Regions from separate parts of the Serratia sp. 121840015-1 genome, predicted to be linked through region 1. Evidence: predicted binding sites of a transcription regulator. Region 1 holds the regulator's gene; the other holds the start of a gene.

What was found. The regulator Fur, encoded in region 1, represses iron uptake genes when iron is present. The targets are predictions, from matches to a motif close to ATAATAATGAGAACNACTATCAA.
Region 2: a site for Fur is predicted at 5,083-5,105, ahead of fepD (Fe(3+)-siderophore ABC transporter permease). Genes of this name have one in related genera too.

The regions. Positions count from the first base shown of each region.
Region 1 is NZ_JBSEYF010000003.1:362,240-377,364, forward strand. It holds gene chiP (chitoporin ChiP) at 1-1,305, shown strand, start outside; gene chiQ (ChiQ/YbfN family lipoprotein) at 1,352-1,678, shown strand; gene ACUXAC_RS17995 (beta-N-acetylhexosaminidase) at 1,692-4,349, shown strand; gene fur (ferric iron uptake transcriptional regulator) at 4,595-5,041, opposite strand; gene fldA (flavodoxin FldA) at 5,371-5,910, opposite strand; gene ybfE (LexA regulated protein) at 6,175-6,462, opposite strand; gene ybfF (esterase) at 6,719-7,492, opposite strand; gene seqA (replication initiation negative regulator SeqA) at 7,717-8,259, shown strand; gene pgm (phosphoglucomutase (alpha-D-glucose-1,6-bisphosphate-dependent)) at 8,337-9,980, shown strand; gene ACUXAC_RS18030 (PadR family transcriptional regulator) at 10,172-10,813, shown strand; gene ACUXAC_RS18035 (DUF3861 domain-containing protein) at 10,813-11,112, shown strand; gene kdpE (two-component system response regulator KdpE) at 11,140-11,829, opposite strand; gene kdpD (two-component system sensor histidine kinase KdpD) at 11,846-14,542, opposite strand; gene kdpC (potassium-transporting ATPase subunit KdpC) at 14,616-15,125, opposite strand, start outside.
Region 2 is NZ_JBSEYF010000001.1:258,007-273,131, reverse strand. It holds tRNA gene ACUXAC_RS01305 (tRNA-Ala) at 1-42, opposite strand, end outside; tRNA gene ACUXAC_RS01300 (tRNA-Ala) at 103-178, opposite strand; gene ACUXAC_RS01295 (formate/nitrite transporter family protein) at 487-1,272, shown strand; gene gltX (glutamate--tRNA ligase) at 1,339-2,754, opposite strand; tRNA gene ACUXAC_RS01285 (tRNA-Val) at 3,049-3,124, shown strand; tRNA gene ACUXAC_RS01280 (tRNA-Val) at 3,154-3,229, shown strand; tRNA gene ACUXAC_RS01275 (tRNA-Val) at 3,268-3,343, shown strand; tRNA gene ACUXAC_RS01270 (tRNA-Lys) at 3,351-3,426, shown strand; gene fepB (Fe2+-enterobactin ABC transporter substrate-binding protein) at 3,899-4,906, shown strand; gene fepD (Fe(3+)-siderophore ABC transporter permease) at 5,121-6,176, shown strand; gene fepG (iron-enterobactin ABC transporter permease) at 6,176-7,213, shown strand; gene ACUXAC_RS01250 (ABC transporter ATP-binding protein) at 7,231-8,037, shown strand; gene ACUXAC_RS01245 (ABC transporter substrate-binding protein) at 8,066-9,652, opposite strand; gene alsS (acetolactate synthase AlsS) at 9,796-11,481, opposite strand; gene budA (acetolactate decarboxylase) at 11,514-12,293, opposite strand; gene ACUXAC_RS01230 (LysR family transcriptional regulator) at 12,745-13,647, shown strand; gene eutC (ethanolamine ammonia-lyase subunit EutC) at 13,626-14,417, opposite strand; gene ACUXAC_RS01220 (ethanolamine ammonia-lyase subunit EutB) at 14,414-15,125, opposite strand, start outside.

The sequences.
Region 1 (15,125 bases):
GGGTTTATCGATGATTCCACGCTGACCGGCGGCATTTATTACTGGCAACGTGAGCGCGACCGTAAAGATCTCAATCCGGACAGCAAGGATTACAACCAATACACCACCAACCTGTCGCACTCCACCGCCAACCTGAGCCTGGATTTCGCTTCGGGCTACGCCTGGGACATGTTTGGTCTGGACGTCGGTGCCTTTACCGCCATCGAGCTGGCGGAATCCAGCGCCAGCGGCCACCCGAACGAGATCGCGTTCTCCTCGAAAAACCGTACCTACGACGAAGACTATTCCGGTGACAAAGGCGGCGTCAGCCTGTACAAAGCCGCCGCCAAATTCAAATACGGCCCGGTTTGGGCGCGCGCCGGCTATATTCAGCCGAGCGGCCAAACCCTGCTGGCGCCGCACTGGAGCTTTATGCCGGGCACCTATCAGGGGGCCGAAGCCGGCGCCAAGTTCGACTACGGCGACGCCGGTGCGTTGAGCTTCTCCTACATGTGGACCGATAAATACAAGGCGCCGTGGCATATCGAGATGGACGACTTCCGCCAGAACGATAAGAAAACGCGCGTCTCCTACCTGCACTCGCTGGGCGCCAAGTACGATTTCAAAAACGATCTGGTGCTGGAAGCCGCCTTCGGCCAGGCGCAGGGTTATGTGAATCAATACTTCACCAAGGCGTCTTACAAATTCGATGTGCTCGGCAACCCGCTGACCACCAGTTACCAGTTCTACGGTGCGGAAGACCGCATCAGCGACAAGAACGATCCGAACAGCATCTACGACGGCCTGGCCTGGCTGCAGGCGCTGACCTTCGGTTACACCACCGGGCAGTTCAACTGGCGTCTGGAAGGCACCATGGTCAAGGCGGAAGGCAACCAGGGCTTCTTCCTGCAGCGCATGACCCCGACCTACGCCTCGTCCAACGGTCGTCTGGACGTGTGGTGGGATAACCGCTCCGACTTTAACGCCAACGGTGAGAAAGCGGTGTACGCCGGCGTGATGTATGACCTCAGCAACTGGAACCTGCCGGGCATGGCGGTCGGCGGCTCCTACGTTTACGCCTGGGACGCCAAGCCGAGCACCAACCCGATCTACGATCAGAGCCTGCGCCTGAAGGAAAGCGCCTGGAGCCTGGACGCGATGTACACCATCCAGGAAGGGCGCGCCAAGGGCACCCTGATCAAGCTGCACTACACCCAGTATGACAACCACACCAACATCCCGAGCTGGGGCGGCGGTTACGGCAACATCTTCCAGGACGAGAAAGACGTCAAGTTCATGGTCATCGCGCCATTCACCATCTTCTGATGCGTTCCCCGGCCTCGCCGCCGGGGGCAGTTAAGGGAATTCAACGATGAAAAAAATCATGCTGATGTTGGCGGCCGCCGCGGCCTTGAGCGCCTGTGCGCAACCCGCCGCACCGCCGGAAGACGCCAAATTGAAGCAGGCTTACAGCGCCTGCATCAACACCGCCGAAGGTTCGCCGGAGCGTCTGCAACCCTGTAAGGCGGTGCTGAACGTGCTGAAACAAGAGAAGCAGCACCAGCAGTTCGCCGCGCAGGAAACGGTGCGGGTGATGGATTATCAGAACTGCATTATGGCGGTGCACAGCGGTAACGGTCAGGCCTACGACGCCAAGTGCGGCAAGCTGTGGCAAGAAATTCGCGATAACAATAATTAAGAAGGACAAGAACATGAACGCATTCAAACTGAGCGCATTAGCCGCGTTGACGGCAACGATGGGATTTCTGGGCAGCATGGGAAACGCCATGGCCGATCAACAGCTGGTGGATCAGCTGAGCCAGCTGAAGCTGAACGTAAAAATGCTGGATAACCGCGCCGGCGAAAACGGCGTGGATTGCGCGGCGCTGGGCGCCGACTGGGCCTCATGCAACCGGGTGTTGTTCACCCTCAGCAACGACGGCCAGGCGATCGACGGTAAAGACTGGGTCATCTATTTCCACAGCCCGCGCCAGACCCTGCGGGTAGACAACGACCAGTTCAAGATTGCTCACCTCACCGGCGATCTGTACAAGCTGGAGCCGACCGCCAAATTCAGCGGCTTCCCGGCCGGTAAGGCGGTGGAAATCCCGGTGGTCGCCGAATATTGGCAGCTGTTCAGAAACGACTTCCTGCCGCGCTGGTATGCCACGTCCGGCGACGCCAAGCCGAAAATGCTGGCGAATACCGACACCGAAAACCTGGACCAGTTTGTGGCGCCGTTCACCGGCGACCAGTGGAAGCGCACCAAGGACGACAAAAACATTCTGATGACGCCGGCTTCGCGCTTTGTCAGCAATGCCGATCTGCAGACGCTGCCTGCCGGCGCGCTGCGCGGCCAGATCGTGCCGACGCCGATGCAGGTGAAGGTTCACGCGCAGGACGTCGATTTGCGCAAAGGGGTATCGCCGGATCTGAGCACGCTGGTCAAGCCGGCGGCAGACGTCGTCAACCAGCGCTTCGCGCTGCTGGGTGTGCCGGTTCAGGCCAACGGCTATCCGATCAAGACCGACATCCAGCCGGGCAAGTTTAAAGGCGCGATGGCGGTGCCGGGCGCCTATGAGCTGAAAATCGGCAAGAAAGAGGCGCGGGTGATCGGCTTCGATCAGGCCGGGGTGTTCTACGGGCTGCAGTCGATCCTGTCGTTAGTGCCGAGCGACGGCAGCGGCAAGATCGCCACGCTGGACGCCAGCGATGCGCCACGCTTCCAGTATCGCGGCATTTTCCTCGACGTAGCGCGCAACTTCCATAAGAAGGACGCGGTGCTGCGCCTGCTGGATCAGATGGCGGCCTACAAGCTCAACAAATTCCACTTCCACCTGAGCGATGACGAAGGCTGGCGCATCGAGATCCCCGGTTTGCCTGAGCTGACGGAGGTCGGCGGCCAGCGCTGCCACGATCTGAGCGAAACCACCTGTCTGCTGCCGCAGTACGGCCAGGGGCCGGACGTCTACGGCGGCTTCTTCAGCCGTCAGGACTATATCGACATCATCAAATACGCCCAGGCACGCCAGATTGAAGTGATCCCGGAGATCGACATGCCGGCACACGCCCGCGCCGCGGTGGTCTCGATGGAAGCGCGCTATAAAAAGCTGCATGCCGCCGGGAAAGAGCAAGAGGCCAACGAATTCCGCCTGGTGGATCCGACCGATACCTCCAACACCACCTCCGTGCAGTTCTTTAACCGCCAGAGCTACCTGAACCCGTGCCTGGATTCTTCCCAGCGTTTTGTCGACAAGGTGATCGGCGAGATCGCCCAGATGCATAAAGAGGCCGGCCAGCCGATCAAGACCTGGCACTTCGGCGGCGACGAAGCGAAAAACATTCGCCTGGGCGCCGGCTACACCGACAAGGCGAAACCGGAGCCGGGCAAAGGCATCATCGATCAGAGCAACGAAGACAAGCCGTGGGCCAAGTCGCAGGTGTGCCAGACGATGATCAAAGAAGGCAAGGTGGCCGACATGGAGCATCTGCCGAGCTACTTCGGCCAAGAGGTCAGCAAGCTGGTGAAGGCGCACGGCATCGACAGAATGCAGGCCTGGCAGGATGGCCTGAAAGACGCCGAGAACGCGAAGGCGTTCGCCACCTCGCGCGTGGGCGTCAACTTCTGGGATACCCTGTACTGGGGCGGTTTCGATAGCGTCAACGACTGGGCCAACAAAGGGTATGAAGTGGTGGTTTCCAACCCGGACTACGTCTACATGGACTTCCCTTACGAGGTGAACCCGGACGAGCGCGGTTACTACTGGGGTACCCGCTTCAGCGACGAGCGCAAGGTGTTCAGCTTCGCGCCGGACAACATGCCGCAGAACGCGGAAACTTCGGTCGACCGCGACGGCAACCACTTCAACGCCAAGAGCGACAAGCCGTGGCCGGGCGCCTACGGGCTGTCCGCTCAGCTGTGGAGCGAAACCCAGCGCACCGATCCGCAGATGGAATACATGATCTTCCCACGCGCGCTGTCGGTGGCTGAACGCGCCTGGCACCGCGCCGGTTGGGAGCAGGACTATCGCGCCGGCCGCGAATACAAAGGCGGGGAAACCCACTTTGTCGATACCAAGACGCTGGAGAAAGACTGGCTGCGCTTCGCCAATATCCTGGGGCAGCGTGAACTGGCCAAGCTGGACAAAGGTGGCGTCGCTTACCGTCTGCCGGTGCCGGGCGCACGCGTAGCGGGCGGCAAGCTGGAGGCGAATATCGCGCTGCCGGGATTGGGCATCGAGTACTCCACCGACGGCGGCAAGCAGTGGCAGCGCTATGACGCCAAGGCCAAGCCTGCGGTGTCCGGTGAGGTGCAGGTGCGTTCGGTTAGCCCGGACGGCAAGCGCTACAGCCGCGCCGAGAAGGTCTAAGCCCGGTGCAACGGCCTGCTGCCCTGGCGGCGGCCGTATAACGAAGGGGGAATGCGTTCGCCCGCGCGTGTCGGCGTAGGGCGGACGTTGTAGTGAGAGTAGTACGTGGAGTAGCAGTGCCGCTGCAATTGTGATATTTCATGACATGATTTTCCCCCGGCTTGTCCGGGGATTTTTTTGCCCTTTGCACGGCAGGCATAAAAAAACCGCCTCGGTGTGAGGCGGTTTTTCATAGCCGGTCAGGCTTATTTCTTGTCGTGCAGCGTTTCGTCTTCGCGACAGTCACCGGTTTCACAGTGGCCGTACAGGTACAGGCTGTGGTTGGTGAGCTTGATGCCGTGCTGCTTGGCGATGTCACGCTGCCGCACTTCGATGGATTCGTCGCTGAATTCGATCACTTTGCCGCAGTCCAGGCAAATCAGGTGATCGTGGTGATGCTGTTGGGTCAGCTCGAACACGGACTTGCCGCCTTCGAAATTGTGACGTGTCACAATGCCCGCATCGTCAAACTGGTTCAGTACGCGATAAACCGTTGCCAGCCCGATCTCTTCGCCCATATCAATCAGTTTTTTGTACAAATCTTCCGCACTGACGTGATGGCATTCCGGATTTTGCAGTACTTCCAGGATTTTGAGTCGCGGAAGCGTGACTTTTAAGCCGGCCTTCTTCAATGCGATGTTGTTGTCGGTCATGCGAATTCAGTCCTGTTACTATGCTAATCAAGTTGAGGCGTACTCGCCTGTGGCATCGGTCGGCACAAAGAGTTAATGCGTCTCATTATAGAACCGGTTGTACTAAATGGAAACCGCCGGTTGTTAACAAAGATATAATTGCACTATTGCATGTTTTGCATGCAACGCCTTGATGGATGGGATAAACCGATATCTCAGTCTACCGTGACGGGGTGGGAAGTTACAAATCTGTAGCTTCTATCGCAGCAATCCCTGCTGCCGATGACGGCCCTGTGGGCACACTATGCACTTTACAGGGCCTTTGTTCAACCTTTCGCCAGTGCCGGGGCTTAGCCGACGATATCGGCCAGGCTCAGCTCTTCGACGATTTGTTTGACCCAGGCGTCCACGCGCTCGTTGGTCAGCTCAGGCTGACGGTCTTCGTCGATCGCCAGACCGATGAAGTGGCTGTCGTCCGCCAGGCCTTTGGAGGCCTCGAAGTGGTAGCCTTTGGTCGGCCAGTGGCCCACGATGGCCGCGCCACGCGGTTCGATGATGTCGCGGATGGTGCCCATCGCGTCACAGAAGTATTCCGCGTAGTCTTCCTGGTCGCCGCAGCCGAACAGCGCCACCAGTTTGCCGTTGAAGTCGACTTCTTCCAGCGTCGGGAAGAAATCATCCCAGTCACACTGCGCTTCACCGTAGTACCAGGTCGGGATACCCAGCAGCAGGATATCGAACCCTTCCAGGTCTTCTTTGCTGCTTTTAGCGATGTCATGCACTTCAGAGACGTCGTCGCCAAACTGTTTCTGGAGAATTTTCTGGATCATTTTGGCAATGTTTTCGGTATTGCCAGTGTCGCTGCCAAAGAAAATGCCTACAGTAGCCATATCGCGTATAACCTTTAAATTCAAGTAATTGCATTACTCGACGCCGGCACTGCCGCCGCTGACGCCGATTAAAATGATGCCATGGCAAGAGCCTTTCGCCTCCGGGGCGGGCGCCGACAGGCGCAGTCTCTTACCGGTAAATGCGTATCATGCCAGAAAGTGGCGCCGGGGTTTTATCGCATTTATGCGATGCCGGAGAATGAAGAAAAGCGTGGTCGATCCGGCGTTGTCCTTAACGCCGCGCCGCGCGTGCGGCCGAAGAGATCAATGTTCCGGCTGTTCTTCCGCCAGTTGTGCCAACAGCATCTGCTCGATGAGTTCGCTGCGGCTGATGTTGCGCTGTTCCGCCAGTTTGTTCAGGGCGTCCACCGCATCCGCGTTGATTTTCAGCTCTACGCGCCGCAATCCACGCACTTTATCGCGCCGTAGCTGATTGCGCTTATTGATTCTAAGCTGTTCATCGCGGGAAAGCGGGTTGGTTTTCGGGCGCCCCGGACGGCGTTCATCTGCGAACAGATCCAGCGTCGTGCGATCCGTTTGTTCTTTTGCCATAGGTAGCGGTACTGCAAGGGAGTTTGCATCAAAAAGCGCTCGCACGCTTCCGGAGGCATCGGTTAACACACTTCGGGCCAATAAACCCTAACCCAAATTCACCCCCGAACCGGCGTTCGCGAACGCGCTGGCGCGGTGGCAAAATTATAGCGCGCCATATTACCCCAGCAGATGGAGCGACGACAATGCCTAACTGCGGGCTAAACGCGCTAAGCCGTTATCTTTAGCGCGTTTTTTCGCCAGGTGAGTGCGTTTTTCAGGCTTCGTCGAGGAAACGGTGAATGGTGCGCAGCACCGCTTCCGGTTTTTCGGCGTGCACCCAATGGCCGGTGCCGGCGACGACGTGCGCGCGGGCCTGCGGGAACTGGCGGGCGATGGCCGCACGGTAGCTGTCCTGCACGTACGGCGACAGGCCGCCGCGAATGAACAGGGTCGGATGCGGCCAGGCCGGGACTTCCTGCCAGCCGGTGATGTCTTCGTAGCGTTCGATCAGCACCGGCAGGTTGAAGCGCCATTCGCCGTTGTGGAAGGACTTCAGCAGGAACTGGATCACGCCTTCTTCCTGCAGGTAGTCGCGCATCAGCTGGGCAGCCGCCTGGCGCTGGGTGATGCCGGCGGCGCTGACGGCCTTCAGCGCGGCGAAGATCTCGTCGTGGCGGCGGGTCTGGTAATTCACCGGCGCGACGTCGATGACGATCAGCCTGGCGACGCGCTCGGGCGCGATGGCGGTCAGCGCCATCGCCGCTTTGCCGCCCATCGAATGGCCGATGACGATCGCTTTCTCCAGCTGCAGTTCGTCGAGCAGCGCCAGCAGATCCTGCGCCATGGCGGCGTAGTTCATGTCGTCGGCGCGCGGGGAGAGGCCGTGGTTGCGCAGATCGACCTTGATCACCGTGTGCTGTTTATGCAGATCGCGCGCCAGCACGCCCAGGTTGTCCAGATTGCCGAACAGCCCGTGGATCAGCAGCACCGGCAGCGCGTCTGACTCGGCGGCCAGCAGTTGATAATGTAATTTCATGGCGAAGTTCATACTGAGAGAGATTCAGATTAGGGTATCATGATTGAATCGCACGATGAATCATGCGGAATTTTCGCGGCGCGGGCTTGGCAGTGCCGGCTATAGGTATTAGTCTGCATTTTCCGTCCGGAGGCACATTGTTGTGTTCGCCCCAGCGCTTTTAACCTTATAATCCCATGGCTTGAATGCAGGATCTGGCTTCAGGTTCTAAGTAGAAAAAACAGTATTGGATAAAGATGAAAACTATTGAAGTCGACGAAGAGCTTTACCGTTATATTGCCAGCCACACGCAACACATCGGTGAAAGCGCGTCCGATATTTTACGCCGCATGTTGAAATTCACCGCCGGGCAACCGGTGCGCGCGTTGCCTGCCGCCAGTGCGCCGCAGTCCGTCGAGCTGGAAAAAACGGCGCCGGCGCAGCGTCCGCGCGATCGCGTGCGCGCCATGCGCGAGCTGCTGTTGTCGGATGAATATGCCGAGCAGAACAAAGCGGTCAACCGTTTCATGCTGGTGCTGTCCACCCTGTATACCCTCGATGCCGCCGGTTTCGCCGCCGCCACCGAGGCGTTGACCGGCCGTACCCGCACCTATTTCGCCGGCGATCAGCAGACCTTGCTGGCCAACGGCACGCATACCAAGCCGAAGCATGTACCGGGCACCCCTTACTGGGTGATCACCAATACCAATACCGGCCGCAAACGCAGCATGATTGAACACATCATGCAGGCCATGCAGTTCCCGGCGGAACTGATCGAGAAAGTTTGCGGTACCGTCTAATTTAGCGAACAGCCCGTCATGATGGCCGTGCGCGACGTATTTGCCCGGTCACCGACAGGGATGAGGGAGATATGTCGATGGCGAATAATCCACGTGCCGGGCAGCCCGCCCGCCAAAGCGATCTGATCAACGTAGCCCAGCTGACGTCGCAGTACTATGTGCTGCAACCGGAAGCCGGCAATCCCGCACATGCGGTGAAGTTTGGCACCTCCGGCCACCGCGGCAGCGCACAGCGCCACAGCTTCAACGAAGCGCACATCCTCGCCATCGCTCAGGCGATCGCCGAAGTTCGTCATCAGCAGGGCACCACCGGCCCGTGCTACGTGGGCAAAGACACCCATGCGCTGTCCGAGCCGGCCTTCATTTCCGTGCTGGAAGTGCTGACCGCCAACGGCGTCGATGTGATCGTGCAGGAAAACAACGGCTTCACGCCAACGCCGGCGGTATCGCACGCCATTCTGTGCCACAACCGCCGCGGCGGCGCGCAGGCCGACGGCATCGTCATTACGCCGTCCCATAACCCACCGGAAGACGGCGGCATCAAGTACAACCCGCCGAACGGCGGCCCGGCCGACACCAACCTGACGTCGGTGATTGAAAAGCGCGCCAACGAACTGCTGGCGCAACAGTTGAAAGGCGTTCAGCGCCAGTCGCTGGACAAGGCCTGGAACAGCGGCCACCTGCATGCCAAAGACCTGGTGCAGCCTTATGTCGAAGGCCTGGTTGAGGTGGTCGACATGCCGGCCATCCAACGCGCCGGCCTGAAACTGGGCGTGGATCCGCTTGGCGGTTCCGGCATCGCCTATTGGCAGCGCGTGGCGGAGCACTACAAGCTGGATCTGACGCTGGTGAACGATTCCATCGATCAGACTTTCCGCTTTATGCACTTGGACCACGACGGCATCATCCGCATGGACTGCTCGTCCGAGTCGGCGATGGCCGGCCTGCTGGCGCTGCGCGACAAATTCGATCTGGCGTTCGCCAACGATCCGGATTACGACCGCCATGGCATCGTCACGCCGAAAGGCCTGATGAACCCGAACCATTATCTGGCGGTAGCCATCAACTACCTGTTCCAGCATCGCCCACAGTGGGGCGCCGATGTGGCGGTAGGTAAAACGCTGGTGTCCAGCGCGATGATCGACCGCGTGGTGGCTGACCTGGGCCGCAAGCTGGTGGAAGTGCCGGTCGGCTTCAAGTGGTTCGTGGACGGCCTGTTCGACGGCAGCCTGGGCTTCGGCGGCGAAGAGAGCGCCGGGGCCTCGTTCCTGCGCTTCAACGGCAAACCGTGGTCGACGGACAAAGACGGTATCATCATGTGCCTGCTGGCGGCTGAAATCACCGCGGTAACCGGTGAAAACCCGCAGCATCACTATGACGATCTGGCCAAACGCTTCGGTGCGCCAAGCTACAACCGCATCCAGGCACCGGCGACTGCGGCGCAAAAAGCGGCGCTGTCCAAGCTGTCGCCGGAGATGGTCAAGGCCAATACCCTGGCGGGCGACCCGATCACCGCCCGTCTGACTGCGGCACCGGGCAACGGCGCGTCGATTGGCGGCCTGAAAGTGATGACCGACAACGGCTGGTTCGCGGCCCGTCCTTCCGGTACCGAAGACGCATACAAGATCTACTGCGAGAGCTTCCTCGGGGCGGAACACCGCGAGAAGATCGAGCACGAAGCGGTCGAGATCGTCAGCGAAGTGCTGGCTTCCGCCAAGTAATCGCTTTTCTTGATTGATAAAAAGCGCTGTTTTTACAGCGCTTTTTTTATGCCTGCAATTTAGATATATCTTTTTATCGGCGCAGGCTTGCGCATTTAGATATATCGATCTAGATTAGCCTTATCGACGCTGTTTAGATATATCTAAACAATCTCGTATTGATGTTCACCGTTAAAGCGAGGTATCACGCTATGTTTCATCGATTAGGTTTACACCGGCATCACCACCACCATCATGAATGCGAAGAGGGTCGCCGTCATCGCGGCGGGCGCCATCACTTCGGCGGCGACGGCGAAGAGCACGGCCGGGGTGGGCGCGGCGGCCGGGGCGGGCGTCACCGTCTGTTCGAGCACGGCGATCTGCGTCTGGTGCTGCTGGCGCTGGTGGCGCGCAAGCCCAGCCACGGCTATGAGCTGATCAAGGCGATTGAGGAGGCCTCATCCGGCCTGTACGTGCCGAGCCCGGGGGTGATTTACCCCACGCTGACGCTGCTGGAAGAGCAGGATTTCCTTGAGCCGCTCACCACCGGCAACGGCCGCAAAAGCTATCGCATCACCGCCGCGGGCGAGGGCGAGCTGCAAAAGCATCAACAGGTGGTTGACGTCATTCTGGCGCGCCTGGCGGGTGCCGGCCGCGAGCATTATCGGCACGGCAACCTGGCGGAAGGCATCTACGACGCCATGAACCGCCTGCGCAGCCTGCTGCGCGGCAACGTGATGCGCGCCGATCTCACGCCGCAGCAGGTGGAGCGCATCAACGCCGCGTTGCTGACCGCCGTGGCGGCGATCGAAAGCGAAATGCATATTCAACCCACGCAGCAGGAGAAGAACTGATGCCCGGCCACCGTTTTACTATTACCGTTGAAGCCCTGAGCGATCGCCAGGGCAATCCCGTCGAGAAAGCGCCGCTGAGTTTTGAAGTGACCAACCACGACGATATTCTCGATATCGTCGAGCGCATCCGGGCGCGTGACGATCTGAACTTCGGCCCCGAGCAGAGCGCGGCCTTCGCCGTAGGCTTGAAGCTGTTCTCCGAAGTGATGATCGAAAACCGCAAACACCCGGTGTTCGCTCCGCTGCGCGAGGCGTTTAAGGAATTTATGGTCGGATTGAAGAAGGGGCCGGCGGCGTAAAGGCGCGGCAAACCGCGCCCGCCGAGGTTAAGGCATGAAGCGATAGCCGACGCCGGTTTCGGTCAGCAGGTGTTTGGGCCGGGCCGGATCGGCTTCGAGCTTCTGCCGCAGGTGGCCCATGTAGATGCGCAGATAGTGGCTGTGCTCCACGTAGTTCGGCCCCCAGACGTGGCTCAACAGCTGGCGTTGGGTGATCACTTTGCCGGCGTTGGCCAGCAGCTCCGCCAACAGGCGAAACTCGATCGGCGTCAGATGCAGATCTTCGTCGTTGCGCAGCACCCGGCGATTCACCAGATCGACGGTGATTTCCGAAAAGCTTATCAGCGGGCTTTCCTGTTGGCTGGCGGAGTGGCGACGCAGCGCGACCCGCACCCGCGCCAGCAGCTCGCCGATGCCGAACGGTTTGCTGAGGTAGTCGTCGGCGCCGGCGTCCAGCGCGGCGATTTTGTCCTCTTCGGCGTTGCGCGCCGACAGCACGATCACCGGAATGGCGCTCCACTGCCGCAAATCGCGGATGTAGCTCAGCCCGTCGCCGTCCGGCAAACCCAAATCAAGAATGATCAGATCCGGTTTGCGCGTGCCGGCTTCAATCAACCCACGCTGCAGCGTTTCACTTTCAAATACCCGCAGGCCTTCGCTCTCCAGTGCGGTGCGCACGAAGCGGCGGATCTCTTTTTCATCTTCAACAATCAGAATGTTGGTTGGCGTTATGCTCACGTTTCCCCTGCGTTGATTACAGATCGAAGGCGTCGCCGTCGATCTCGGGCGGTTTTTCCAGCGGCAGCACGAAGCGGAAGCTGGCGCCGCCGTTGGCGCCGTTTTCCGCCCAGATGCGGCCATCATGCACTTCAATAATGGCACGGCAAATCGCTAACCCCAAGCCGACGCCGGGGATCGCCGACTCTTTATTGCCGCGTGAAAACTTGTCGAAAATCAGCTGGAGCTGATCGGCGGGGATGCCGGGGCCGTTATCCCAGACCTCGACTTCCAGCCACTCGGGCAGCGTGCGGGCGCGAATGCCAATGGTGGCCTCGGCGCCGGCGTATTTATTGGCGTTTTCCAACAGGTTGGTGAACACCCGTTCCAGCAGGCTGCCGTCGCAGTTGACCAGGATCTGTTCCGGCGGCAGCTCGACCACGATCGGATGCTGGCTGAGCAGCGGCTCCAGCATGTGCAGCGAGGCGCCGACGATCTCTTCCAGCGACTGCCACTCTTTGCGCAGGCTGAAACCGCCGGACTGGATGCGCGCCATATCCAGCAGGTTATTTACCAGCCGGGTGGTGCTCAGCACCTGCTGGCGGATCTGGCTGGCCTGGGTGGCGTGATTGGAGCCTTCGGCCGCCAGGTCCAGCGTGAGGATTTCCGCCTGGCCGAACAGCACGGTCAGCGGCGTGCGCAGATCGTGCGACAGCGCCGCCAGCAGCGAGTTGCGCAGCTGTTCGCGCTCGGCGTCCAGCTTGGCTTCCTCGGCGCTGCGCGCCAGGTGCAGCCGCTCCAGCGCGCTAGCGATCAGCACCGCGAAGGTTTGCAGCAGCCGCTGCTGTTCCGGCACCATTAGCTGGCGCAGGTTGTTGGGCTCGATCGCCAGCAGGCCGAAGGTCTGCTTGGGGGTATTGAGCGGCAGCAGCTGGTAAGGCACGCCGGGCAGGGTATCGGTGCCGGCGCCGGCCGGCAGGCCTTTGTCGAAGCTCCAGCGTGCGATGGCCTCGTCTACCGACAGCAGTCCACCTTCCTCGCCGACCATCTGTTGCAGGCGGCCGTCTTCCTGCGGCAGCAGCAGCACGGTTTTCGCCTGGAAACTGCTGGAGAGGAAGTGGCGGCTGGTGTTGGCGATGTCGGCCACGGTCAGCGCGCGGCTCAGCCCGCGCGACATTTCGTACAGGTGGCGCGCCCGCTGCTCGCGGTAGCGCGCCACCCGGGCCTGATAACGCACCCCGGCGGTCAGGTTGCCGATGATGATGCCGACGGCGAGCATCACGCCGAAGGTCAGCAGATACTGCATGTCGCTGACGGCGAACGACCATTCGGGCTGGACGAAGAACAGATCGAAACTGGCGACGTTGATCACCGCCGCCAGCACCGACGGCCAGCGGCCGAAGAACAGCGCGACGATCGCCACGCCGAGCAGATAAACCATCACCAGGTTGGCCTGATCGAAGCCCGGCAGCAGCCACTGCGAGAGCAGGGTAATCAGCGCGCACAGCGCCACCGCGACCACGCAACCGCGCAGCTGCATGCGCCATTTATCATTGAAGCTGCGGCCGTCGTGCTCCTTGCCCGGCGGCGGTTGTGCGGTGTCGCTCTCCAGCGCCACGATCACCAGATCGAGATCCGGGCCCAGCCGGCCGAGGCGATCGGCGAAGCTGCCGCGCAGCTTCCAGCGCTGCTCGCTGCGGCGGCCGATGATGATTTTGCCGAGGTTATGCTCGCGGGCATAGCGCAGCACCGCGCGCTCTTCGGACGGATCGGCCAGCGTGGCGGTTTCTGCCCCCAGTTCCTGCGCCAGCCGCAGCGCGCGCAGAATGGCGCGGCGCTGGTTTTCCGGCAGCCGGTGCAGCTTGGGGGTTTCCACATAGACCGCATGCCAGTGGCAGCCGAGCCGCGCTGCCAGCCGGGCGGCGATGCGCACCAGCTTTTCGTTGCCGCTGTTGTGGCCGACGCACAGCAGAATGCTGTCGCGGGTGTGCCACACTTTCTCGCGCCCCTGGGTGTCGCGAAACTCGCGCATCTGGTCATCGACCCGATCGGCGGTGCGGCGCAGCGCCAGCTCGCGCAGGGCGATCAGGTTGCCTTTGCGGAAGAAGTGCTCGATGGCGCGCTCGGCCTGGCCGGGAATATACACTTTGCCTTCGTGCAGCCGCCGGCGCAGATCGTCCGGCGGCAGATCGACCAGCACCACTTCGCTGGCCTCGTCAAACACGTGGTCGGGCACCGTTTCACGCACCCGCACGCCGGTCACGCCGCCCACTACGTCGTTCAGGCTTTCCAGATGCTGTACGTTGACGGTTGTCAGCACGTCGATGCCGGCATCCAGCAGCTCTTCCACATCCTGCCAGCGTTTGGGGTGGCGCGAACCGTGAGCGTTGCTGTGCGCCAGTTCATCCATCAGCACCAGCGCCGGGTGGCGCGCCAGCGCGGCGTCGAGATCGAATTCATGCACCAGCCGGCCGCGATGCTGGATGCGTTTTTGCGGCAGCAGCGTCAGGCCGTCGAGCAGGGCGGCGGTCTCGCTGCGGCCGTGGGTTTCCACCACGCCGACCAGCACGTCCAGCCCCTGAGCGCGCAAACGCTGGGCTTCCTGCAGCATGGCGTAGGTTTTGCCGACGCCGGCGCAGGCGCCGAAGAATACCTTCAACCGGCCGCGCGGTTTTTCATTGGCCATCGCCAGCAGGCTATCGGGATCGGGGCGCTGCTGCTCTTCTTCGACCATGACAATTCCTTGTGTTACCAAGCAAAAAGGGGTTCGGCATGCCGAACCCTATCACTATGCTGAATACGGCGCGTTACTTCAACGCATCCAGCGCCAGGTTCAGCTTCAGTACGTTCACCACCGATTCCCCCATGAAGTTGGGCGTGGCCCGATCGGTGTTGTCTTCGATCAGTTTGGCGATCTGTTCCGGCGGCAGATGCCGTGCCGCCGCGACTCGTGCCAGCTGATACTGTGCGGCGGCGATCGAGATCTGCGGATCCAACCCGCTGCCGGAGGCGGTCAGCAGATCGACCGGGATCGGGCCGCTCATCGCAGGGTTGGCCTGGCGCAGCTGCGCTGCGCGCTCGGCGATAGCCTTATCCAACGCCGGGTTGGTGGCCGCCAGGTTGCTGCCGGCAGAGGCCAGTGGATTATAGGCCGAATCGCCGGTGGCCGATGGGCGGCCCCAGAAATAGTCGGCGCGCGTGAAGTTCTGGCCGATCAGTGCGGAGCCGACCGCCTTGTCGCCCCGGTACAGCAGCGAACCGTTGGCCGCACTCGGAAACAGCAGCTGCGCCAGCCCGGTGGTCAGCAGCGGATAGGC
Region 2 (15,125 bases), on a different contig from region 1:
TTGCATGCCATGCAAGCGCTCTCCCAGCTGAGCTATAGCCCCACAAAAGTGGTACGCGTTGACCGGCGTTACGGTATTCCCCAACCTCTCTGAGAAGAAGGTTGGTGGAGCTAGACGGGATCGAACCGTCGACCTCTTGCATGCCATGCAAGCGCTCTCCCAGCTGAGCTATAGCCCCGTTCCACAATCACTTTGTGCTGTGAACGGGGCGCATGATATGAAACCCGCTCAAAGCTGTCAACGGCTAAATTGAATTCCTGAATCAAGCGTTGAAAAAGCCGCCAAATCAGCATGTTTGGCGCCAAAAAATCATCACTTTGTGCAGAGTTCATCCATTTTGCGCGCTACATCTCAAAATGGCAAAAGACCCTGCATATCACATTGATTTTTAATTAACGGAATGTTAGTGAAATGCGCTTGAGTCGGACTCCCGAGCGGCATAGACTGCCCGCGCCACAAACTTCATTACTATAAACCGAGTCCGTCATGTCTTTGCATTCACCAAAAGAAATCGCCGCCCTCGCCGTTCAGGCCGGGGTAAACAAAAGCCGCGCCCCTCTCGCTAATCTGTTGATTCTGGGCTTTCTCGCCGGCGCTTTTATCGCCACCGGCTTTCTGCTGGATATTCACGTCATCGGCACCCTGCCGGCCGAATGGGGCTCTTTCGGCGCCCTGTTGGGTGCCGCGGTCTTTCCTATCGGTTTGATCCTGACCATTCTGGCCGGTGGCGAACTGCTGACCGGCAACATGATGACCTTGCCGATGGCCTGGTTTGCCCGCGAAATCCCCGCCATCGCCGTGCTGCGTAACTGGTTTTGGGTCACCCTGGCCAACCTGGCCGGCAGCCTGGCCGTCGCCTACTTCTTCGGTCATTTGCTGGGCCTGACCGAAGGTGCGTTCTTGCATAAAACGCTGGCGATCGCGCAGGCCAAAGTGGATGCGGACTTCCTGCACGCCTTTATTTCCGGCGTCGGCTGCAACTGGCTGGTGTGCCTGGCGGTATGGTTAGCCTTCGCCAGCAAGGATGTGCCGGGCAAAGTGATCGGCATGTGGTTCCCGGTCATGGCTTTTGTCGCCATCGGCTTCCAGCACGTGGTGGCGAACATGTTCATCATCCCGGCGGCCATCTTTGCCGGCGGCATGGGCTGGGAGCAGTATCTGCCCAATTTCGTCGCGGTATTTCTCGGCAACGCGCTGGGAGGCGCCGGCTTTGTCGGGCTGATGTATTTCCTCGCCTACCGCCCGGGGCTGCCGGCTAGCGAGCAAGCCTGACGCACCGCCATGAAAAAAGCCCCGGGATCGCTCCACGGGGCTTTTTCTTTATGACGTATCAGCGAATCAGGCTTGCGCTTCGCGCTCGGCGATGTAAGCCAGCGCCATGTCGATGCGCTGCAGCGAACGCTTCTGGCCGATCGCATGCACGGTCACGTCCATGCCCGGCGACTGGCCGGCGCCGGTCACCGCAACGCGCAGCGGCATGCCGACTTTACCCATGCCGACACCCAGCTCATCCGCCGTGCCCTGAATGGCGTCGTGCACGTTTTCCGGCGTCCAGACGGTGATGGCGGCCAGCTTGGCGCGCACCGCTTCCAGCGGCTGACGCGCCACCGGGCGCAGGTGCTTCTTGGCCGCGTCGGCGTCGAACTCGCTGAAGTCTTCGTAGAAGTAACGGCAGGACTCCGCCATCTCTTTCAGCGTTTTGCAACGCTCGCCCAGCAGTTTGACGATGTCTTTCAGCTCTGGCCCGTTGCGGGTTTCAATGCCCAGCTGCTCAACGTGCCATGCCAGATGCACCGCCACTTCTTCCGCCGGCATATGGTTGATGTAGTGGTGGTTCAGCCACTGCAGCTTCTCGGTGTTGAACGCGCTGGCGGATTTGTTGATCGCTTCCAGCGTGAAGAACTCTTTCATCTCATCGATGGAGAAGATCTCCTGATCGCCGTGGGACCAGCCCAGGCGCACCAGATAGTTCAGCAGCGCCTGCGGCAGATAGCCGTCGTCGCGGTACTGCATAACGCCGACGGCGCCGTGACGCTTGGACAGCTTTTTACCGTCGTCGCCGAGGATCATCGACACGTGCGCGTATTCCGGCACCGGCGCGCCCAGCGCTTTGAGAATGTTGATCTGGCGCGGGGTGTTGTTGATGTGGTCTTCGCCGCGGATCACATGGGTGATTTCCATGTCCCAGTCATCGACGACGACGCAGAAGTTATAGGTTGGCGAACCGTCGGTGCGGCGGATGATCAGATCGTCCAGCTCCTGGTTGCTGAATTCGATCGGGCCGCGAATTTTGTCGTCGAAGATCACCGAGCCTTCCTGCGGGTTGCGGAAGCGCACCACGTGCGGCTCGTCGTCGGTGTGGCTGCACTGGCTGTCGCGGCAGTGGCCGTCGTAACGCGGCTTTTCGCCGTTTTCCATCTGCTTCTCGCGCAGCGCTTCCAGACGTTCCTTGGAGCAATAGCATTTATAGGCCGTGCCCTGCTCCAGCATCTCGTCGATGACCGCGTTGTAACGATCGAAACGCTTGGTCTGGAAATACGGGCCTTCATCCCAATCCAGGTTCAACCAGTTCATGCCATCCATAATTGCGTCGATCGCGTCCTGGGTGGAGCGTTCCAGATCGGTATCTTCGATACGCAGAACGAACTCACCGCCCGCATGGCGGCTGAACAACCAGGAGTAAAGTGCGGTACGCGCGCCGCCGACGTGAAGATAGCCGGTCGGGCTCGGTGCAAAACGGGTTTTGATTTTCATTGGGTTCACTGCCTTATTACGCAACGCGTGTCGGCGGTTGCCGACGATTGCTCGGAATTGAAAAAAGAGTGGACGACATTGTATCACCACGCGCTAATTCCTCAACGCCGACACGATATTGCACCGGTCGATTTCGCGCGTTTTGCGGCGAGTTTCGCATAGCGTTGCGCAAAGAATCGGCGCCGTTGGCGATAATTATCGCGCCCTGCCTAAATTTGCGGCGAACGATTGAAATCATTTTAAAAACCGTTGACTCACTTTGAACTATCCCTATAATGCGACTCCAACAAGACGGGGCGATTAGCTCAGTTGGTAGAGCATCTCCTTTACACGGAGGGGGTCGGCGGTTCGAGCCCGTCATCGCCCACCATCTTGTTGAGTAAAAATGAGAACGAATGAGGGTGATTAGCTCAGTTGGTAGAGCATCTCCTTTACACGGAGGGGGTCGGCGGTTCGAGCCCGTCATCACCCACCATCATTCTCTCGTTTAGCAGTACCTGGAAGTCCTGAAGTGGGTGATTAGCTCAGTTGGTAGAGCATCTCCTTTACACGGAGGGGGTCGGCGGTTCGAGCCCGTCATCACCCACCACTTCTGCGGGTCGTTAGCTCAGTTGGTAGAGCAGTTGACTTTTAATCAATTGGTCGCAGGTTCGAATCCTGCACGACCCACCAATTCAGAGAAAAGCGCCTTTTGGCGCTTTTTTCGTTTCTGCGCCCCCCTAAACCCGACTTAATCTTCTTGCCGACAGAGTTCACCGAGTCGTGCAGGATAAGACAAAAGCATTTATGCTTTTGAACAGCGCTTGCGCTGGCCCGAAGGGGCCGGCTATGAAATAGGCGGATAGCCGTAGAGGTTCGAGCATCGCGCAGCGATACGACAACGCGCAGCGTTGCCCGCAGGGTGAGGCCACGGGCCGAATCAATCCTGCACGACCCACCAATTCAGAAAAAAGCGCCTTTTGGCACTTTTTTCGTTTCTGCCGCACTCACTTCCCCTTCTTCTTATTCTCTCTATTCACCACACGCTAAGATACGAATGGTTATCATTTTGGCGGCTTGAATGGTAAATTAGCGGGCATCCACCACGCAGCCAATCCGCCGCCGGATTGATACGCCTTAGTTCAAGGAAAGAAAGAGCCCGCTCATGACCCTATCCTTACGCCAGCTGTTCATTGCATTTATCGCCACTTCCAGCCTGCTGCTCAGCGGCTGCGGCCCGGACGACAAGAGCGACGGGCAGAAACCGTCCGCCCCCGCTGCCGACAGCAGTTGGCCGCGCACCATCGACAGCGCCAAAGGGAAGTTCACGCTGGAAAAACCGCCGCAGCGCATCGTGTCCACCAGCGTCACCATCACCGGCACGCTGCTGGCTATCGACGCCCCGGTGGTCGCCAGCGGCGCCACCAGCCCGAACCCTCTGGTGGCCGATAAACAAGGCTTCTTTACCCAGTGGAGCGAGGTAGCCAAACAGCGCCACGTCGAACGATTGTATCAGGTGGAGCCCAATGCCGAAGCCGTCGCCGCCGCCGCGCCGGATTTGATCGTCGTCGCCGCAACCGGCGGGGATTCGGCGTTGAAACTGTATGATCAGCTGTCCGCCATTGCGCCGACGCTGGTGCTCGATTATGGCGACAAAAGCTGGCAACAGCTGGCCAGCGAGCTCGGCGAGATCACCGGCCATGAAGCCGGCGCCAAACAGGCGGAAGATCGTTTCGAACAGCGCGTGGAGCAAGTGAAGCAGGCGATCGCGCTGCCGCCGCAGCCGACCACCCCGCTGGTGTATGCCGACAACGGCCGCGAGGCCATGCTGTGGACACCGGGGTCAGCCCAGGGCAAACTGCTGACCCAGCTCGGCTTCCAACTGGCCACCCCGCCGGAAAGCGCCAAAGGCAATGCCAGCATGGGTAAACGCCATGACATCATCCAGATCTCCGGCGAAAAAATGGCCGAGGGCCTGAACGGCAAAACGCTGATCCTGTTCGCCACCAACGAGCGTAAAGTGCAAGAGGTGCTGACCAACCCGTTCCTCAAACATCTGGAGCCGGTGGAACAGCGGCACGTCTACGCCGTCGGCAACGACACTTTCCGTCTCGATTACTACAGCGCCACCAACATGCTGAACCAAATCGAACGGCTGTTCAAAAAGCCCTGAACCACGCCGTCGGCAGGCCAGCCTCCTGCCGACGTTTGCCATAAACAGGGCAACCGTTCACATTCAATCAATTGAAATATCAATAGTTATTAACATCGTCAACGCACCTGCGCCACCAACCGGCGGGTGCATGCGGGCGTAAACTCGTGCTACTATTAGCGCCCGCATGAACGCAAATAACAATGAGAATAAAAATCATACAGGAGTTACCGGTGTGAACGTACCCACTCCGACTGAGCGGACGCTTTCGTCCGCACCGCACGCAGCTTACGTCAGTGGCTTCAAACGCATCGCCGGGTTCGGTATCGGCTTGGCGCTGTTGCTGCTGTGCATCATTGCCAGCCTGATGCTGGGTTCCAAAGCCATCCCCTTCCATACCGTCTGGCTCAGCCTGCAGGGCGCCGCGAGCGGTTCCGACAGCACCATCATTCTCAACGCCCGGGTACCCCGCACGCTGGCGGGCATCTTGGCCGGCATGGCGCTCGGCGCCGCCGGCGCGCTGATTCAGGCGTTGACGCGCAATCCGTTGGCCGATCCCGGCGTGCTCGGCATCAACGCCGGCGCCAGCTTCGCCGTGGTCATCGGCATCATGTTTTTCGGCGCGGCCACCACCGAAAGCTATATGGCCTACGCCTTCGTCGGTGCCGCCCTCACCACCCTGCTGGTCTACCTGATCGGCACGCTGGCGGGCGGGCGCATCAACCCGGTGCGGCTGACGCTGGCTGGCGTGGCGATCGGCGCGGTGTTGCTCGGCATCACCACCGGGCTGTCGCTGATCGATCCACAAACCTTCGACCAACTGCGCTTCTGGCAGGCCGGCACGCTGGATATCCGCACGCTGTCCACGCTGCCGGTTACCGCCCCCGCCATTTTGCTCGGCTGCCTGCTGACGCTGCTCATCGCCCGGCCGCTGAATACCATCGGCATGGGGGAAGACCTGGCTATCGCGCTCGGCGCGCGCGTGGTGCTGACTCAGGTCGTCGCGGTGATCGCCATCACGCTGCTGTGCGGTGCGGCGACCGCCACCGTCGGCCCAATCAGTTTCATCGGCCTGATGGTGCCGCATATCGCCCGCTGGTGGGTCGGCCCCGACCAGCGCTGGATCCTGCCCTACTCCATGCTGCTGGCGCCGATTTTACTGCTGTGCGCCGACGTGGTCGGCCGTTTGCTGGCGGCCGGTGAGCTGCGGGTTTCCATCGTGGCGGCCTTCATCGGCGCGCCGGTGCTGATCTGGCTGGTGCGCCGCAAGAAAACGCTGGGGGGTCTGTGATGAGTCTGCCCCACACGTTGCATATCGGCCGCCCAGACGGCGTCATCAACTGGCGCATGCCGCTGCGCCTGCTGTTGGTCAATCTTTCGCTGCTGGCGTTGTGTCTGGCAATGGCCGTTGCCGCGCTGTGCTACGGCACGCTGCAGCTTTCGCTGGAACAGGTCTTTGCCGCGCTCAGCGGCGAGGCGCCGAAAAATCTGGTCACCGTGGTTACCCAATGGCGCTTGCCGCGTATCGCCATGGCGCTGCTGTTAGGCGGCGCACTCGGCATGAGCGGCGCCATCTTCCAGTCGATTATCCGCAACCCGCTCGGCAGCCCGGACGTGATTGGCTTTAACATGGGGGCTTACACCGGCGCGCTGATCGCCATCACCCTGTTCAACGGCGGCTATTACTACATCGCCGGCGGTGCGCTGGCCGGCGGCATTCTCTCCGCGCTGGCCATCTACCTGCTGGCCTGGCGCCAGGGCATCGCCGGCTTCCGGCTGATCATCGTCGGCATCGCCATCAGCGCGGTGCTGGTCTCCACCAATACCTGGCTGATCATCACCGCCTCGCTGGAGCGCGCCATGGACGCCGCCATGTGGCAGGCCGGTTCACTCAACGGCATGACCTGGCAGAAAGCCCAGCCCGCTACGGCGTTCATCGTGTTGGCGGCCGCGGCCGCGCTGCTGATGGGCAAACGGCTGCAGCTGCTGGAAATGGGCGACGACACGGCGCGCGCACTGGGCGTGAACGCCGAAGGCAGCCGGCTGTGGCTGATGCTGTTCGGCGTCACCCTCACCGCCGCCGTCACCGCCACCGCCGGGCCGATTTCCTTTATCGCGCTGGCGGCGCCGCAGATCGCCCGCCGCCTGGCTGGACAATCCTCGGTCACCCTGACGTCCTCGGCGCTGATGGGCGCGACGCTGCTGCTCGGCGCCGACGTGGTGTCCCAACATCTTTTTGCGCCGATCCAACTGCCGGTCGGGGTCGTGACCGTCTGCATCGGCGGCCTGTACCTGATTTGGCTGCTCATCCGTGAGGCCCGCAGATAATGAAAAGTGATAACGCCATGAGCCACCGCCTGCACGCCTCGCACCTGAAGCTGGGCTACGACAATAAAATCATCGCTGACGATCTGAGCGTGGCGATCCCCGACGGCGCCTTCACGGTGATCGTCGGGCCGAACGCCTGCGGCAAATCGACGCTGCTGCGCGCCCTGTGCCGCCTGCTCAAACCCAGCGCCGGCGAGGTGATGCTGGACGGCAAAAACATCAGCAGCTTCGCCACCAAGGCGCTGGCGCGCGAGCTTGGGCTGCTGCCGCAAACTTCGATCGCACCGGACAGCATTACCGTGGCGGACCTGGTATCGCGCGGCCGCTATCCGCACCAGAGCCTGCTGAAACAGTGGACGCAGGCCGACAAACAGGCGGTGGAAGCCGCCATGGCGGCCACCAACGTCAGCCAGTTGGCGGACCGCAGCGTCGACGAGCTGTCCGGCGGGCAGCGCCAACGCGTCTGGGTGGCGATGGCGTTGGCACAGCAAACGCCGCTGCTGCTGCTGGATGAACCGACCACCTATCTGGACATCGCGCACCAAATCGAGCTGCTGGATCTGTTCCGCCAGCTCAACCGCGAGCACGGCCAAACCCTCATCGCGGTGCTGCACGATCTCAACCACGCCTGCCGCTATGCCGATCACATCATCGCCATGCGCGACGGCAAGATCGTGGCGGAGGGGAACCCGGCGGAAATCATCACCGCCGAGCTGGTGGAACGGGTGTTCGGCATGCCGTGCATGATCATCGACGATCCGCTGTCCCACACCCCGCTGGTGATCCCGCGCGGCCGCTATCACTGCGACGCGCCGCAGGCATGAAAAAGGCCGGGTTACCCCGGCCTTTTCGTTACTTCTCCAGCGACACCTGCTTGAAGATGTGTTTGCCGAACGGGTCTATTTCGTAGCCTTTCACTTCCTTGCGCACCGGTTCGAAAATGGTCGAGTGCGCGATCATCAGCGCCGGCATCTGATCGTGCATCATCACCTGCGCCTGCTGGTACATCGCCACCCGCTTGGCGTGATCGTTCTCCTCGCGCGCCTGCAGGATCAGCTGGTCGAACGGTTTGTAGCACCATTTCGCCGAGTTGGAGCCGCCGAGCGAAGCGCAGGTGAACAGCGGGCCGAAGAAGTTGTCCGGATCGCCGTTGGCGGTGGTCCAGCCCATCAGCGCCGTCTGGTGCTCGCCGTTTTTAATCCGCTGCAAATATTCGCCCCATTCGAAGGTGACGATTTTGGCGCGCACGCCGATCTTGGCCCAGTCGGCCTGGATCATCTCCGCCATGCGCTTGGCGTTGGGGTTATAGGGCCGCTGCACCGGCATCGCCCACAGATCGATGTCAAACCCCTGCCCCAGCCCGGCTTCCTGCAACAGCTGCTTCGCCCGCTCCGGCGAATACGGGTAGTCTTCAAGCTGCGCGTTGCTGCCCCACTGGGTCGGCGGCAGCAGGTTCTTGGCCGGCTGGCCGGCGCCGTGGAACACCGCCTCGATGATCGCCGGCTTGTTGACCGCCAGCGCCAACGCCTGGCGTACCTTGACGTTATCCAACGGTTTTTTCTGGGTATTAAACGCCAGGAAGCCGATATTCAAGCCGGATTTTTCCATCACCTGAAGGTTGCCGTCCTGCCGCATGCGCGCCAGATCCGCCGGGTTGGGGAACGGCATCACCTGGCACTCGTTCTTTTGCAGCTTGGCGTAACGCACCGTCGCATCCGGCGTGATCGAAAACACCAGCCGATCGATCTTCGGTTTGCCTTCCCAGTAGCGGTCGAACGCCTTGTACAGGATTTTCGCGTCCTTCTGGTACTGCACCAGCTGGAACGGCCCGGTGCCTATCGGATCGTTGTCCACCCGCTGCGGCGTACCGGCCTTCAGCATCGCGTCGGCATATTCCGCCGAAAAAATAGTGGCGAAGTACATGCCCAGATCGGCGACGAACGGCGCCTCGGCGCGGGAGAGCTCAAAGCGCACGGTGTGATCGTCCACCTTGACGATCCGGTCGATCAGCGTGCCGAACTCCATCGACTCGAAGTTGGTGTAGGCGCCGTTGGAGACCTTGTGATACGGGTTGTTGTCGTCCTTTTGTCGCATAAACGAGAAGATGACGTCATCGGCGTTGAAATCGCGGGTAGGCGTGAAATATTTATTGCTCTGGAATGCCACGCCCTTGCGCAGGTGGAAGGTATAGCGCTTGCCGTCCTCGCTCACTTCCCAGCTTTCCGCCAGGCTGGGTTGCAGCTCGACGGTACCGGGTTTGAAGTCCACCAGCCGGTTGTAGATCGCCGCCGAACTGGCGTCCACCGTGGTGCCGGAGGTGAACAGCTGCGGGTTGAAGCCTTCCGGCGAGCCTTCGGAACAGTAGACCAGCGTATTGGCCCGCGCGCCGCCGGCAATCGCCAACGCCAGCAGCCCGATCGTTATTGCTTTTCTTTTCATTGCGCTATCCCCAGTGGTGAAAAAACAGCCCAACGGATAGCAATAAATCATGCAGTTAGCGAAGTAAAGGACAAATTCCGCGCATAAAAACGGGCAGGCGCGCAAGCGGCCTGCCCCGGTGAAACCGCCCGATGATGATGAAATTAAATCATCTGGCTGAAGTTCATCTGCGCCATCAGCTTATAGTTGTCGGCGTAGTCGACCGGAATGGCCACCACCACCGGCCCCTGGATCGCCATCGCCTTGCGCAGCATCGGCCGCAGATCGTCCACCGACTGCACGGCGAAACCGACCGCGCCGCAGGATTCCGCGTAGGCCTTGAAATCAATCGGCCCGAACTCCACGCCGGATTTGCGCTGGTATTTGTTCACTTCCTGCATCTCCACCATGTTGTAGGCGTTATCGACCCAGATGACGTGCACGATGTTGTTTTTCAGCCGCACCGCAGTCTCCAGCTCCATGCTCGACTGCATGAACCCGCCGTCGCCGGAGATAGACACCACTTTATCGCCGGGGCGCACCAGCGCCGCGCCGATGGCCCACGGCAGCGCCACCCCCATGGTTTGCTGGCCGTTGGAGATCAATAGCTGGCGGGCGCGGAAGCTGTACAGGTAGCGGGCGATCCAGATATGGAAACTGCCCATGTCCACACACAGGGTTACGTCGTCGCTGACGATGTCCTGCAGCTCCTTGACGATGCGCAGCGGGTGGATCGGCATGCCGCCGCGGCGGGCGGCGCGCTCCGCCAGTTCAGTGCGCTGGCGGCCGAGATCGGTGAGGATCAGCTCCACCTCCGGCGGCACGCAGACCGCCTCAGTGAACGTTTCGGTCATCATGTTCAGCGTGGCGCTGATGTTGCCCACCAGCTCAACGTCCGGCCGATAGCAGGTATCAATATCCGCCGGCAGCACGTCGATGTGCACCAGTTTCAGCCGCCCGTGGCTGTTCCACATGCAGGGATCGTATTCGATCGGATCATAACCGACGCTCACCACCAGATCGGCCTTCTGCAACAGCTGATCGGCCGGCTGGTTGTTGAACAGGCCGACGCGGCCGGCGAAACGGGCGAAGTGGTTGACGTCGATCACCCCCGCCGCCTGATAGGTGCCGACCACCGGCATATGGGTGCGGTACAGCAGATGGCGCACCGCCTCGCTGTTCTCCGGCCGGCTGGCCTGCAGGCCGAGCAGCAATACCGGGCATTTGGCCTGGCGGATCAGTTTCACCGCCGCCTGAATGTCGTCCGCCGCGGCGGCCCCCATGCGCGGCAAGCGGCAGCCGGCCAGCACCGGCGCGCTGACCGGTTCATTGACGATATCCATCGGCAGGCTGACGAACGATGCCCCCGGCCGGCCGAACTCGGCGCGGCGAAAGGCGTTGGCGATCACTTCGGAAATCGCCGAACCGGCATGCACTTCGGCGCAATACTTGGTCACCGGCCGGAACATGCTGACGGTATCCATGCTCTGGTGCGTCTGTTTCAGGCTGTCGGCGCGCTTCACCGCCCCGCCGAAGGCCACCACCGCGTCCCCTTCCGAAGTGGCGGTGGCCAGCCCGGTGATCAGGTTGGAACTGCCCGGCCCGGAGGTGACCAGCGCCACCCCGGCCTTACCGGTCAAGCGGCCGACCGCCGCCGCCATAAAGGCCGCGTTGGCCTCATGCCGTACCACCACCGTTTCAATCGATGGCGCGTCCTCCAGCGAGTCGAACACCCGGTCGATCTTGGCGCCCGGAATGCCGAAAACGTGTTTGACGCCCTGCGCTTCCAGGTTTTTCACCACCAAATCGGCGCCGCATTGCCAGTCATTGCCTGTTTTTTCCTGTGCCATGGTTCCACCTCCTAAGAAAACGATCGCCGGGGTTAGCCCTCGGCGGAACGAATCGCGCGATCCAAATCCTCTGGGCAGAGGTTGGCGCGCAAGAAATCCGCATCATGCGGTAACTGAAGATTGAGACGCGTGATGACGCCGAACTGCAGACGGCCATGATCGAGCTGGTAGTCCAGCACGTGGCCGCCGCCGCTGCGGTCGTCGGTAACGAAGTGTTCGTGATAGCCGGCCACGCCGATGCCCTGCATGTAATCCGGCGAGCGGAAACCGACCAGCGTGCCGCGCCGCTGATGGAACGAGAAGGTCGGCTGCTCTTCTATCGCCTCCAGCATCGGGCGGTAGGGCCGCTCCTGGCGAGGCACGGTACGGGTTTCCACGTGGCTGAACTCGCCGTCGACCCGCACCGCGCAAAACAGGTTCGGCGAGGCGACCTGCTCGTCGATGCACTGGTGCAGCTGCGCCTTGGTGATTGGCCGGTCGAATTGCTGGCTGACGCTGGGCTGGAAAAAGGTGACGACGGCGAAGGGGGTTTTCTGTTGCAGGCCGGCCGGCCGGGCGCTGCCGTCGGCGCGCAGCTGGTGTATTTCCTGATCGAAGGCGATCAGTTCGCCGTCCAGGTGATTGAAGGTGCCAAGGCCGAAATCGCCGTGCTTGAGCAGCTCGGCAATGGTGGTCTCCCCCTCGTAAACCCCGTCGATGAGCGCGCTCATCAGCGAGATTTGATAGATTTCGCCCTCCCCGGCGTTGATCGACTGCCTGGCAAAACCCTGCGCCAAATGGCGCGCACAGGAACACCCGTGTTTTTCGTTCATGACTGACTCCTCCACCAGCGCGGGATCGCGGTTCCGCGCGTTCAAAAGGCCCACCGACGGTGAGCCAAGATGTCCCCCAAGGCGCGTTCATCAGTTGGAACGATTCAGCCTAAGGCGACAAAAAAACCGGCACGGCTGGCCGGCCGATAACCAGGTATCAGATCAGAATGAGATAAAGTAAAGGCTTACTAATCATTGAGACTGAACCGGTTATCAAATTGAACGGTTAATCTGGTGTTGGAGCGACAATCAACTCCGCAGGCGGCTCGCGCAGCCTGGGAAAAACATCTGCTATTTAGTGCTAAGCGCCGCGAGGTTTATACGTTTTCTCTCTATACGGCCGGGATGGGACGGCCTTGAAGCCCGTCGTCAACCCGCAGCCAGAGTAGCCGCCGCGCCGTCGGCAGAGAAGCGGGTATTCATAAGAAACGCTTTTGCATATAATGCAAAAATGAATGACGCCCGCTATGTAGAACATCTGCCAATTTTTCTCGACGTGGCCCGCCTGGGCAGCTTTTCCGCCGCCGCGCGCCGGCTGGGCATGGTGCCCTCCTCGCTGGTGCGCCACATCGATGCCCTGGAAAGCGCGCTCGGCGCCGCGCTGTTCGTGCGCTCCACCCGCGGCCTGCTGCTGACCGACGCCGGCGAGCTGCTGCTGACGCGCGCCACCGCGCTGATGACGGACATTACCGGCCTTCGCGCCGAGCTGAGCGCGCTGAACGAAACGCCGCAGGGCACGCTGCGCATCAGCTGCCTGCCGACCTTCGGCAAAACCTATGTGCTGCCGCTGCTGCCGACGCTGGCGGAACGCTACCCGCAGCTGTCGGTCGACCTCGATCTGACCGAACGTCTGACCGATCCGACGCAGGAACGGCTCGACGCCGCCATCCGCATCGGCGAACAGAAGGACAGCGCGCTGTATGCCAGCCGCATCGCCACCCAACGCTGGGTGATGTGCGCCAGCCCCGCCTACGTCGCCCGCTATGGCCTGCCGGCCGATCTGGAGGCGCTGCCGCAGCATCGGCTGATCGCCCGCTACCACAAGCAGCAGCCGGCCTGCTGGGCGCAGATCCTCGACGCGGCGCTGATGAGCCGCTGCACCATGGCGCTGCGCTGCGACGACTTCACCGCGCAGCGCCAGGCCGCGCTGCTCGGGCTCGGCATCGCCTTCCTGCCCAACTGGGTGGTGGGGCCGGACGTGCAGCACGGGCAGCTGGTGCAAATGCTGGAAGATCCTCGCCATGAGCAGCAAGGCATCTATCTGCTGCGCCCGATGGCGAAGGTGTCCGCCCGGCTGGCGGCCTTCACCGCCCTGCTGCAGCAAACCATCGGTCAACCGCCCAGCTGGGGGTAAAGCGGCGTCACCCGGCCGTGCAAAGCCGGGTTGTCGCTCTCGTCCTTCAGCTCGATGCCGCTCAGCCGCCGCAGGAACGCCTGCTCCAGCAGCCAGGCCAGGCGGAACGCCGCCTGCGGATAATCCAACCCCTCGGGCCGCACGTTGGAGATACAGTTGCGCTCGGCGTCCGTTCTGCGCGCGTTCGGCCCCCAGGTCAAATAGACGCCCAGGCTGTCCGGCGACGACAGCCCCGGCCGTTCGCCGATCAGAACCGCCACCGCCCGGGCCTGCAGGCATTCGCCGATCTCATCCCCCAGCGCCACCCGCGCCTGATGCGCCAGCACCACCGGCGCGACGGTCAGCCCCAGCGAATCGAGATAGGGCCGCAGCGCCTGCAGCAGCGGCAGCGCCTGGCGGTGCACCGCCTTGGAGGAGAGGCCGTCCGCCACTATCAGCAGCAGATCGACGCGGCGCGATGGCGAACCGAGCAACAGGCTGCGGCTGTCCGACGCCAACCGCCGCCCCAGATCCGGTCGGCGCAGATAGGCGGCGCGATCGGCGGCCTGGCTGTGCACCGCCAGCGTGGGCCAACCGGCATCGTGCAGATCCGCCGCCAGCCGCTCGCTGTCGAAAGGTTGATGCACCGCGTCGCGCGCCTGGGCATGGGCCAGCCCGAAGCGCAGCAGCTCATCGGTCGGCAGGCTGGCGCCGGTGCGCCCCAGCGCGATGCGCGCATCGGTAAAGGCGCGCAGCGCGTCCCAGCTGTTGGCGTGAACCGGTTTGCTCATGTGCGTTCTCCCTGCAGCGCCAGCAACAGCGGATGATTGGCGGCGGCGTCGCGCAGCCGTCCGCGTTCGTCGGTAATGTTCATCGCCGCCAGCCAGGCGGCGAACTCCGGCGCGTGCTTCAGCCCCAGCAGTTCGCGGATATAGAGCGCGTCATGGAACGATGTGCTTTGGTAGTTGAGCATGATGTCGTCCGCGCCCGGCACGCCGATCAGGAACGTTAACCCGGCGGCGGCCAACAGCGTCAGCAGCGTGTCCATGTCGTCCTGATCGGCTTCGGCATGGTTGGTGTAGCAGACGTCGCAGCCCAGCGGCAGGCCGAGCAGCTTGCCGCAGAAGTGGTCCTCCAGCCCGGCGCGGATAATTTGCTTGCCGTCATACAGGTATTCGGGGCCGATAAACCCTACCACGGTGTTGATCAGCAGCGGCGAGAAATGGCGCGCCACCGCATAGGCGCGCGCCTCGCAAGTTTGCTGATCGACGCCGTGATGGGCGTTGGCCGACAGGCAGCTGCCCTGCCCGGTTTCGAAATACATCACGTTGTCGCCCAGTGTGCCGCGCCTGAGGCTCAGCGCCGCCTGCTGCGCTTCCACCAGCAGCGCCAAACTGATGCCGAAGCCGCGATTGGCCGCTTCGGTACCGGCGATCGACTGAAACACCAGATCCACCGGCGCGCCGCGCTCTATCAGCCGCAGCGTGTTGGTCACGTGG